2 regions of the Paenibacillus sp. 2KB_20 genome follow, and region 1 is predicted to be linked to the other one. Evidence: a T-box and tRNA genes for the amino acid it is inferred to sense, from the RefSeq annotation. Region 1 holds a T-box; the other holds one or more tRNA genes.
The links. A T-box is a leader RNA that pairs with one kind of tRNA and senses whether it is charged. The one in region 1 lies ahead of leuS (leucine--tRNA ligase), so its partner is inferred to be a tRNA-Leu.
Positions count from the first base shown of each region.

Region 1 (5,705 bases):
CTGCACTCATCATCTGTCACCTGTTCCTTATCAATATCCCCTTTATTGTAGCACATAGCTAAAGTCCAACGTAAGGCTTCATCTTCTCCAGCATTTTGGGACCGATGCCCTTTACGTTCATCAAGTCCGCCTGACTTCGAAATGGACCAAACTGATTTCGATAATCGATAATCGCCTTGGCCTTCGCCTCGCCAATGCCAGGCAGCTCCATGAGCGTTGCGGCATCCGCCGTGTTGACATTAATCAACCCGGATGAATCCGGAGCTGCTGGTTGCTGCGCTACACTGTTAACAGGGGCTTGCTGCTGTAACTGCTGACCGACAACTTCAGCCTGAGGCGGAACCGAGGCCGAAGTAGATTGGCCAGAGGTTGAAGATGGGGCCATATAATCTGCTGTACTGCTCTCTGCCGCTCCTTGGTCTTGGTTTGGCATGGGCTCCTTCGCGTTATGTGCAGGCTCGATCTGCCCAGCCTGAGCGGTCTTTGCAGCATTTTTCACGTCCGCTTCGGGCTCAGCAGATGCTCGAGCCGGTTCCACGTCCTTATGCCGGGAATCAGCCCCAGATGTCTTCACACCCGCATTCTCTTCGGCAGCAACCACCTGCTCCAGCTGATCGTTTAGCGGCTGCCAGCCCTCGATCCCCTGATTCGTACCGCCAGCAAACAAGATGAACCCGCAGCCCGCAATCGTTGCGGCAAGACTCCAACCTAAAGATACTCGTCTCATCTATGATCTCTCCTTAACATCAAAGTTCATTTGGTACAAACCCATGAATATTCTTCGGTTTCCCTACCGAAATCGCATGAAAAACCGTCATGAATCGGCATCTTCCCCGCATACATTAAACGTAAGGACGGTACATTTCTGCCGTAAAGCGCGAAAGGAGGGAACATACACATGAAGGTCGGTTTTATCGGTACGGGCAGCATGGGTAGTCTGTTGATCGATGCCTTCATTCAATCGGGCGCACTCCTGCCTGAGCAGATTCGGGTCAGCAACCGAAGCCCTGAAAAGCCGCTGCAGCTGGCAAAACGTCATCCCGGTCTGACGGTATGCAACTGTAACATGGAGACGGCTTCTCAGAGCGACCTGCTATTCCTATGTATCAAGCCGCTTGAATTCAAATCGGTCATCAGCGAAATCAAAGACAGGCTTGAAGCCCGGCAAATCGCGATATCTATCACGAGCCCGGTCCAATTGATCCATCTGGAATCAACGCTGCCCTGCAAGGTGGCGAAAATCATACCGAGCATCACCAACTTAACCGGAGGCGGAGCATCGTTATGCATGTATGGTTCCCGAATAAAAGAAGAAGACAGGCAGCTTATAGAAAGCCTCCTGTCTTATATCAGCAGGCCGCTCGAGATACTGGAATCGCACACACGAATCACTTCCGATTTCTCCAGCTGCGGACCTGCTTTTTTAAGTTTATTCATGGAAAAATGGATCGACGCTGCCGTTGAAATGACCGGAATCGACCGCAGTACCCTTAATGCATTAGCCGGTGAAATGCTGCTTGGCACCGGCAAGCTGCTAACGGAGGAGGGCTTCTCCCCCGAACAGCTGCAAGAGCGGGTTGCGGTTCCCGGAGGCATCACAGCTCAGGCTTTGGCACTGCTCGATTCAAACCTGAACGGATTGTTCTACCAATTGATCAAAACCACACACGACAAGTATGAGGAGGATTTGGCCAAACTGGATGCTGCCTTCGGTTTTACGATTAACCGGCCACGATATTGACCAGTTTACCCGGTACGGCAATAATTTTGCGAATACTCTTTCCTTCCAGCGCCTGCTTGACATTCGGAAGGGAGAGGCTATGTTGTTGCATGGCTTCTTGGTCCATGTCTTTCGAGATTTTGGCACGTTCTACGATTTTGCCGTTAACTTGAACAACAATCTCAACTTCGGCCTCTACAGTCCAAGCCTCATCATACTCCGGCCATGGCACGTAGGTTACGCTCTCCGTGTAGCCTAAACGGCTCCACAGCTCTTCAGCCAGGTGAGGGGCCAGCGGGGAAAGCAGCTGAACGAAGTTCTCCATCGCTTTGCGCGGAAGCTTTTCCGTCTTGTATCCCTCGTTGATGAATACCATCAGCTGGCTGATCGCTGTGTTAAAGCGCATATGTTCAAAGTCTTCGGTTACTTTCTTAATCGTTTTGTGCAGCGTACGTTTGAATTCGTCCGCACCCTCGCCTTCCGCGATTTTAGGGTTCAATTGACCGTCGTCTCCGATGAACAGGCGCCACACGCGGGAGAGGAAACGATGCGTTCCTTCAACCCCGTTGGTGTTCCATGGCTTGGTCGCTTCCAGCGGCCCCATGAACATCTCGTACACGCGCAGCGTGTCGGCACCGTATTCGTTAACAATATCATCCGGATTGATGACATTGCCGCGGGATTTACTCATTTTTTCATTATTGTTGCCCAGGATCATACCCTGATTGACCAGTTTCTGGAAAGGCTCCTTCGTATCGACAACACCCAGGTCATACAATACTTTGTGCCAGAAGCGTGCATACAGCAAATGAAGCACCGCATGCTCCACACCACCGATGTACAGGTCAACCGGCAGCCATTCCTTCTGCTTCTCCTTGGAGCACAATTCCTCATTATTACGCGGATCGATATAACGCAGGTAGTACCAGCAGCTGCCAGCCCATTGCGGCATCGTATTGGTCTCGCGGCGGGCTTTCATGCCCGTTTCGGGATCTACCGTTTCCACCCACTCCGTAACGTTAGCCAGCGGCGATTCGCCGGTACCGGACGGTTTAATCTGATCCACATCCGGCAGCAGCAATGGAAGCTGATCCTCCGGCACGGTCTTCATCGTTCCGTCTTCCAGATGCAGAATCGGAATCGGCTCACCCCAATAGCGTTGGCGGCTGAACAGCCAGTCGCGCAGACGGTAAGTTACCTTCTTCTTGCCCTTGCCCTCTTGCTCCAGCCATTCATTCATCGCCTGGATAGCCTCTTCATTATCCAACCCATTCAGGAAGCCGGAATTCACATGCGCGCCACTGCCGCTGTATGCTTCCTCCTCGACATTTCCACCCTGAACAACTTCAATAATCGGAAGACCGAATTGCTTCGCAAACTCCCAGTCGCGGCTGTCATGACCCGGAACCGCCATAATGGCTCCCGTTCCATAGCCAGCAAGCACGTAATCCGCGATCCAGATCGGCACTTTAGCGCCGTTTACCGGATTGATAGCGTACGCACCCGTAAATACACCAGTTTTATCCTTGGCCAGATCCGTCCGCTCCAGGTCGCTTTTACGAGCTGCTTGATCTTGATAAGCCTTGATGGCTTCACGCTGATCGGCTGACGTAATCTTATCCACGAGGTCATGCTCCGGCGCCAGGACACAGTAGCTTGCCCCGAACAGCGTATCTGGACGGGTTGTGAACACCTCCAGATGACCATCGTACCCTTCGATGTCAAAACGAACCTCAGCGCCTGTGGATTTGCCAATCCAGTTGCGCTGCATATCCTTCAGGCTCTCGCTCCAGTCCAATTCATCCAGATCCTCAAGCAGACGATCCGCATATTCGGTAATACGCAGAATCCATTGGCGCATCGGTTTACGTACGACCGGATGGCCTCCGCGTTCACTCTTGCCGTCGATGACCTCTTCGTTCGCAAGCACGGTACCGAGCGCTTCGCACCAGTTCACCGGTACTTCAGCCACATAGGCGAGGCCGCGCTTATAGAGCTGGATAAAGATCCACTGGGTCCATTTATAATATTCCGGATCGGTGGTGCTGATCTCGCGGTCCCAGTCATACGAGAAGCCGAGAGATTTGATCTGGCGGCGGAATGTATCAATATTTTGCACGGTAAACTCGCGAGGATGTTTGCCTGTGTCCATTGCATACTGCTCCGCTGGCAGACCGAAGGCATCCCATCCCATAGGATGAAGCACATTGTATCCGCGCATCCGCTTGTAACGGGACACGATGTCAGTCGCCGTGTACCCCTCCGGATGCCCTACGTGCAAGCCTGCGCCTGATGGATATGGAAACATATCCAGCGCATAAAATTTCGGTTTGGATGAGGTATCTTCCGTTTTAAAGGTTTTATTCTCATCCCAGTATTGCTGCCACTTCGGTTCGATGGCCTGCGGCTGATAGCCGTGGCCCGTTGGTTGATTGTCCGTCATACTTCATTGCTCCTCCTTCACAGTCGAGAGACAAGGCCTATGCCATTGCCCAAAAAAACAAAAAAACCTCATCATCCATAGCGCTGATCGCTAGGGACGAGAGGTTTGATTCCCGTGGTACCACCCTAGTTAGCCAAAGGCATGCTTTGCCTTTCACTCCCTTTGCATCCTTATCGCGGATGAGACGACGATGCTTCAGCGGCCGAATCTGCCGGAATACAGCCCTCCGACGGCCGGGTTAACACCATTGCTCCGAGGCGAGTTCATTCCTATCGTCAACCGGTTTTCACCAGACACCGGCTCTCTGCATGATCGAAAGTGGAACGATTGATCCTCATCATCGCGTTCATATTACCGTTTTAATGTGGCTATTATACCCAAAAAGTCCGATCAAGTCAACGAAAGCTCTTCTCCGCTTCTGCGATAATATTCCGGTGTCGTCCCGACCATGGCCTTGAACATCCTGCTGAAATGAGCCAAATGCTTGAAGCCTGCCGCCTGGCTGATCTCCGTGATGCTGAGATGAGGATGCAGCCTGAGCAAAATTTTAGCTTGGTTAATCCGCCGGTGATACAAATATTTAAACACCGTCGTTCCAGTAACCTCCTTAAACAAGGAGGATAAATAGTGCTTCGTAATATGCATATCGCGGGCGATTTGCTCCAGCGTCAGATCCTGCATATAATTTTCCTCGACAAACGACACGACATGCTGGACATGCCGTTCTTTCTCGGAGATGGAGTCCTGATCCTGCACAGCACCCTGGCACCAGTCCGCGATGACGTACATCATCTCTTGAATACGCAAGGTCATCCGTTCCTGACGAAAACCGGCCGTGGATACCGAGAGGCGATGCATATCGGCCAGCATGCCTTCAAATTCGTCCCGGTTCGCCCCTGTCAGTGTCATGCGATGATTTCGCAGCGTTTCGAAGGGGTCCAGCAGTATCGATCTGGCCGTCTCCGAAAGCCCCTTGCAAATCCAGGCCGGATCAAAATGCAGAATGCTTCTGACATATCTGGAATCAGGCTCTACATTCGGACAGTGAAGCGTAAGCCCGTTCATCAAGAGCAGATCCCCCGGCTTCAGCGTGAAAACGGAATCGCCGATCAAATAAGTGCAGCGTCCTTCATGGAAATAATAAATTTCATAAAAAGCATGCGAGTGAAACTGTCCTCCGGACAACGGCTGTTCATTGTAATAGGTCAGATCGAACGGCGCCTGCAGCTGCATGCGGTCAAAGCCGGGCATCATATCGGCAGATGAGGTCATCTAGAGAATCGCCCCTTTAGCGATTTTGGAGTTGTCTAATCCTCAACCCTCAACAAAACGGGGTTTTCTCTATTATAAATGATTTTATGGAATGCGCACGGCCTCATTTTGGGCGATGACGCACAATTCTCCGGCTTTGAAGGCGTGCTCCTGGGACATGGCATGCTCCGTACGTTCCAGACAATCCAGGATAAGTTCCCCGAAGAATGGATAGCCCACCTTGCCTTGAAGCTCCATATGAAACTCTCCCTCGCCATTAACCAGGTACAG
Region 1 is NZ_JBFRHH010000003.1:587,799-593,503, forward strand. Features, by position in the region: gene AB4124_RS12065 (deoxycytidylate deaminase) at 1-10, opposite strand, end outside; gene AB4124_RS12070 (helix-hairpin-helix domain-containing protein) at 59-727, opposite strand; gene comER (late competence protein ComER) at 899-1,741, shown strand; gene leuS (leucine--tRNA ligase) at 1,722-4,163, opposite strand; T-box leader at 4,253-4,513, opposite strand; gene AB4124_RS12085 (AraC family transcriptional regulator) at 4,554-5,435, opposite strand; gene AB4124_RS12090 (Gfo/Idh/MocA family protein) at 5,520-5,705, opposite strand, start outside.

Region 2 (5,705 bases), on a different contig from region 1:
ACCTCGAAAAGGATTCTTTGTTTTGCATACCGGGAACGGTGACATGGTCCATGCAATCCGACGTCACAGGCCGTGAATACCGTATTTTTATTGCCGAACCGATGGGACCGCCACCCGAAGGAGGTTATCCTGTGTTATATTCGCTGGATGCCAATGCGACCTTTGGATCGCTTGCGGAGGCAATCCGAGTGCAATCCCGGACGCCCCGTGGCATTCCCTCGGCGCTTATTGTCGGGATCGGCTTTGACAGCGACAGTCCCATTGTGAGCAGCGAGCGTTTTTATAACTTTACTGAATATGCTGAAGACCATGAACTGCCGGTCCGTCCTAACGGATTGGATTGGCCGAAAACAGGCGGCGTTGAAGCATTCCTTACGTTTATCGAGTTTCAGCTGAAGCCGGCCGTAGAGCGTCAATACGCGGTGAACCGTTCGAAGCAGGCGTTGTTCGGGCACTCGCTCGGTGGTTTTTTCACCTTGTATACATTATTCACCAGACCGGAAGCCTTTTCGCGGTATATTGCGGCCTGTCCCTCGGTGTGGTGGAAGAACTACGTGCTGTACAAGCGATGGGAAGAGGGGAAAGCCCGTTTACAGCAGAGTGGACAGCGCAAAGAGCTGCGTCTGTACGTGGGAGCCGAGGAGAAGCCGTCCATGGTGCAAGACGCCAGGGAACTCTATGCATTCCTCAAAGGGCATAATGAGGTGCTGGAGACTACGTTTCATGAAATTGAGGGAGAAGGCCACGTCTCGGTGCTGCCAGCTCTGATAAGCCCTCTGCTTCGTTTTGTAAACGCGTAATATGAGAATGATGATTTAAGCATAAATAAGCAGCCTCATATCCAGTGATAAAGCCGGATAATGAAGCTGCTTATTCAGTGTTGTTGCATGTAGGCAGAGAGTTAATCGAGTAATTCCGGATCATCAAGGATGGAAGAGTACTTCGGGTATAATCTGCGAATGCAACCCGGACAGATATCGTGGGTGAATTCAATAGGGAGGCGGCTCTCCAAATAGCTCTCCACAGGTTCCCACTCTTGCCCGTGGTGAACGTATTTGCATACGGCGCAGATCGGAATATGCCCGGGAAGGGGAAAGCTGTGAGCCAGCGCTTGTTCCAGCAGCAGTTCCTTGCGTTTGAACTTCGTAATATCCGTAAATAATATCATAGCTCCGTGAATACGGCTGTCCTTGTTGATAAGCAGCGGCAGTACCTCACATAAAACCCAAATCTCTTGGCCGTTCCATTGCACCGCATATTCAAAGGAATAATCAGACAGCTTACCCAGCATAACATCTCTTACGGAGGGCACATCCAACTCATGGAAAAAATGATCAAACGAAGCCAAACTCAAGGGCCGGGAAGCGATATTAAAAAAAGATGCCCCCTCCCACCCAAACTCAGCGGAAACACCATATCTTTCGGCCATGGTAATGAGTGGATCGTTAATTTTGTCTATGATGCCATCCGGGGTAAGGATCATCAGTCCTTTATTCAAGGAATGAACCGCATTATTCCAGGATGTGATCATGGTATCGTAGGGCAAATGACTCGCTCCTCATACTAAATAGACTCATGACTAAAAGATACAACGTTCCATGAGTACTATGGTATAATTTAGGCAATATATGTTGATTATACACTTAATTAAGTGGTTTTGCAAGAGGAAAATACGTACATAAGTAATTTTCTTTCAAAGAGAATTAGGAAGGCGGTTGTTTGATGCAGTCTATTTACCAACGAATCGAACATCTCATAGAAAGCCGAGGCATGACCAAGAAGGCGTTTTGTGAAACCCTCGGGATCAGCACAGGGAATTTTGGTGATTGGAAGAGGGGGAAAACAACGCCGAGCACGAATAAATTAATTGAGATAGCAGCATTCTTTTCCGTAAGCTTGGATTGGTTGATTATTGGCAAGGGCAACCCTACCCGAGTCAGGGAAGCGCGTGGAGAGTATGGAGTGGACTCGGAATCTTCCGATCTTCCCTTAATGTCCGGATTGGCAGAGAATGAGAAGGAGTTTATCCGTGAATATATTGAGTTTTCAGCCTACCGGAAGGAAAAGCGAAACGACTAGAACTAGCTGCTCTTGCGCCTAAGCCAATGACCCATAATTTGGTTCTTTACTTTTGTATGATGGAACAGTATAATAGGGAATGTTCGCTACAGAACATCCCTTATAACATGCGGTAGTGGTGGAATGGCAGACACGCTATCTTGAGGGGGTAGTGGGTGTATACCCGTGGAGGTTCGAGTCCTCTCTACCGCATACTTTATGAAGAAGCTGTTTATCAAGAGGAATTCTTCCTTTGATAAACAGCTTTTTTGTTTGCCTTTCCCGAGCTGGGAATATGCTGTTTCTTTTGCGAGTTGCCCTATTTATCGTTTCGAATTGTGCTGCAAGTTTAAAGAATACATGTAGAGACCATAATAGGGCATGAAGGAGATGAACGAGCATGAAACCATTATACACAGCAGATGTAAAAGTCATTGGAGGGCGTGAAGGCTCTGTTGAATCTACGGATGGGGTTCTTAATCACCAATTAAGCATGCCGAAGGAGCTTGGAGGACCGGGTGGTAACGGAACCAATCCGGAGCAGCTGTTTGCAGCCGGCTATGGCGCCTGTTACGAAAGCGCTCTGGCTAATATTGCCCGTAAAGAGGGTGTCGAGCTCAAGGACGTTGTGATACACTCCCAGGTTATGATCGGAAAGGACGAAGGCGCTGACGGCTTTAAGCTTGCAGTGAAGCTAAAGATCGAAATGCCGGGTATCGAACGAAGCCAGGCGGAGGATCTCGCGAAGAAAGCGCACGCGTTTTGTCCGTATTCCAAAGCAACCCGGGGCAACATCGACGTGGAGTTAAGCGTAAGCTGACCATAAAGGAAGGAATTCGGGTGGCTCTCTGACAATGGAGGGTCATCTTTTTTTGTCGACTTATGATGCTGAATATGAAACTTTTTACATGATACGCCGTATTTCAGTTAAAGCTATGAAATGGAAAGGGGCGCTTAAGATGCGTATTGAACAAATGATAGAGGAACGGTTTGTATGCAGCAAATGTGGAGGAAATCACTGCCAGACGAAAGAGGTCTCGATGTCTGGGGCCGGGCTGAGTAAGATGTTCGATATTCAGCACAATCATTTCCTATTTGTTTCCTGCACGAACTGCGGATATGTGGAAGTGTTCAACCCGGATATATTAGAAGGTAAAAAGAGGGGGCAGCTTGGCTCGATCCTGGATGTGTTCTTCGGTTGACATCACCCCTAAAATTCTTTAATATGACTAAGTACCAGAAAGTACAAACCAGTCATAGGGAATTTAAATAAAATAAACGGGTGATGAACATGCCATACAGACCGCAGATTGCAAATGTGACCACAGCTGGAAGCAATGAAAAAGAAGGGCTTTACGAATTCATTATCCACACGGCTGACGGAACGGATATTCGCGTATTCTATAACCGCTTCCCGGAATGGAAACTGACTGCGCTTAGCCGACTTGGGAAAGTACCTTGCCCGGTTTGTCGTAAGGATTTCATATGCAAATGCATGGAGAAATTCTCAAACGAATTCGACCAGCAGATGAAAGACGGCGAGTGGCTGAACAAAGCTGCTGAGTAATAAACCAATAAGCGTACTTGATCAAGCGTAGGAGAGGGCTCCTGCGTTTTTTCTTGTTTATGGGTATGGGAAGGGAGCGAAGGAGTATATGGAGGATCGTGCAACGGAAAATCATGAGGAATATGCCATTGTGCTGATTGATGGTGTGTGCCATTTGTGCCAGGGTCTGACGCAGTTCATTATCAAGAGAGATCCTGGGGGGGCCTTTCGCTTTGCTTCGCTACAATCCGAGATTGGGCAGGAGCTGTTGAGGCAGGGAGGGCTTAGTGGAGATACTACGGAAACGATGGTTCTGATTGAACAGGGGAAGTATTACACAAGGTCGACGGCCGCTCTTCGGATTGCACGGCGTCTTCGTTTTCCTTGGCCGCTGTCGTACATTCTGATTCTGATTCCCCCTTTTTTACGGAACCTGGTGTACCGCTGGGTGGCGAAGAACCGTTACCGGTGGTTCGGACAATCCACTGAATGCATGGTTCCGACGCCGGAGATTCGGCGCCGGTTTATGTCCTAATGCGATCTTGTATTAATGATGATGTTCTGTCGTACCTTCTTGAAATGTGGGGGTACCCGCTTGCAGATAGGCAAGCTCGTCCTCGGACAGTTTGCCGACGGCGAACGGTTTCTGGGGAATGATGATGGACCCGTTGTTGCCGCTGTGCAGCTTGATGAAATATAGCCCCTCTTTATCGAAGGTTTTGGTTACCGTGTACACACCATCACCGACCTCTACCGCATCCGTCATGGGATCCCGCAGGGAGCCGTCATGGCTCCACAGCTCATAGTGGACAAAATCCGCACCGGGTACTCTTTTGCCATCCTGGGTAAGGATAATCTCGATGGTCTCCGGTTGATGTACGGATAATGCATCCGGAATGTTCACCTCGGCGATCAGCGGGATTTCTTTTTCATACCGGTTGGCTGCATCGGGACTGGCCGAGCAAGCACTCAGCAGCAGGACCGATAGCAGAACGGATAATATAAAACGGCTTTTCATGATCATGAAACCGCCACCCCTTATTGTAGTTTGAGTATATAACCGAATCAGGCATTTAGAAATGTCTTGATCGCCGGTACCCTCCGAACGATGACATAATCGATGATCCACACGATGATGAGCGACAAGCCCACAAGCGGGAATAGGATCCCCAAAGCGATGAGCAGCAGAAGAAACAGCCTCATTTTTTTGGCATCTACCTCGGGCGCTTTTGGTGCCCCCAGTCCATGATCCGGTTTACGCTTCCACCACAAGTACAAACCGCTTACCGCAATAAAAATGATTCCTATGCATATAAGCAAACTGAAGATTTGGTTGACGATACCGAACTGGGTTCCTTTATGCAGCGTAATGCCAAGGGCAACGGCTTTGCCGACGATTCCGTAATGATCATAGCGATAATCCGCCAAGACCGCGCCGCTGTACTGGTCGATATGCATGGTAGCCTCGTCTTGTGCTTTGGGCGGATAGGCAGACATTGTGTACACCCCGTCCGCTTGCTGCGGGATGCTGATGGTGTAGCTTGGATGGATCCCCTCACTTCGGGCCACATACATCACATCTTCGATGGGAAGCGGGGTAAAGTCAGAGATGGTCGAATTGGGAACTGCCAGATTCTCGGCGGCCCAAGGTACTTCGGCCACTTCCTTGGTCTGCATGACATGAGAGGATGGCGCACTGCCCGACCAGATGGACGGCGGATAACCGGCACCGGTATTAGTCGCCATGGTTTGAAAATTGCTGCCCCACAGGCCTGACCAGGGCAACCCGGTCATAATAAGAAACAACATGCCTGCGGCAATCCAGAATGCAGGAACGGCGTGCAGGTCTCTACGAAGAATCTGCTTGCCCTTGCCCAGACGCGGGTACAGGATGCCCGCGAGGCTTCTTTTCTTTTTGCCTTTGTTTTTGTTTTTATTTTTCGGAAACCACAAATACACCCCGGTCATGATCAGCACGATCGCCCAGCAGGCGGCAAGCTCCACGATCCGGTCCCCCACGGTCCCGACCATCAGCTCGCCGTGGAACTCCTCGATTTTGTCCATGATGCGGTCTTTGTCTTTCAGCTCGCCAATCTTTTCT
Region 2 is NZ_JBFRHH010000001.1:896,561-902,265, reverse strand. Features, by position in the region: gene AB4124_RS04200 (alpha/beta hydrolase) at 1-800, shown strand, start outside; gene AB4124_RS04195 (hypothetical protein) at 902-1,546, opposite strand; gene AB4124_RS04190 (helix-turn-helix domain-containing protein) at 1,723-2,079, shown strand; tRNA gene AB4124_RS04185 (tRNA-Leu) at 2,189-2,271, shown strand; gene AB4124_RS04180 (organic hydroperoxide resistance protein) at 2,459-2,878, shown strand; gene AB4124_RS04175 (zinc ribbon domain-containing protein) at 3,018-3,260, shown strand; gene AB4124_RS04170 (hypothetical protein) at 3,350-3,625, shown strand; gene AB4124_RS04165 (thiol-disulfide oxidoreductase DCC family protein) at 3,714-4,139, shown strand; gene AB4124_RS04160 (FixH family protein) at 4,152-4,628, opposite strand; gene AB4124_RS04155 (PepSY-associated TM helix domain-containing protein) at 4,670-5,705, opposite strand, start outside.
Region 2: it has a tRNA-Leu gene. The T-box ahead of leuS (leucine--tRNA ligase) is inferred to sense a tRNA for this amino acid. The anticodon was not compared.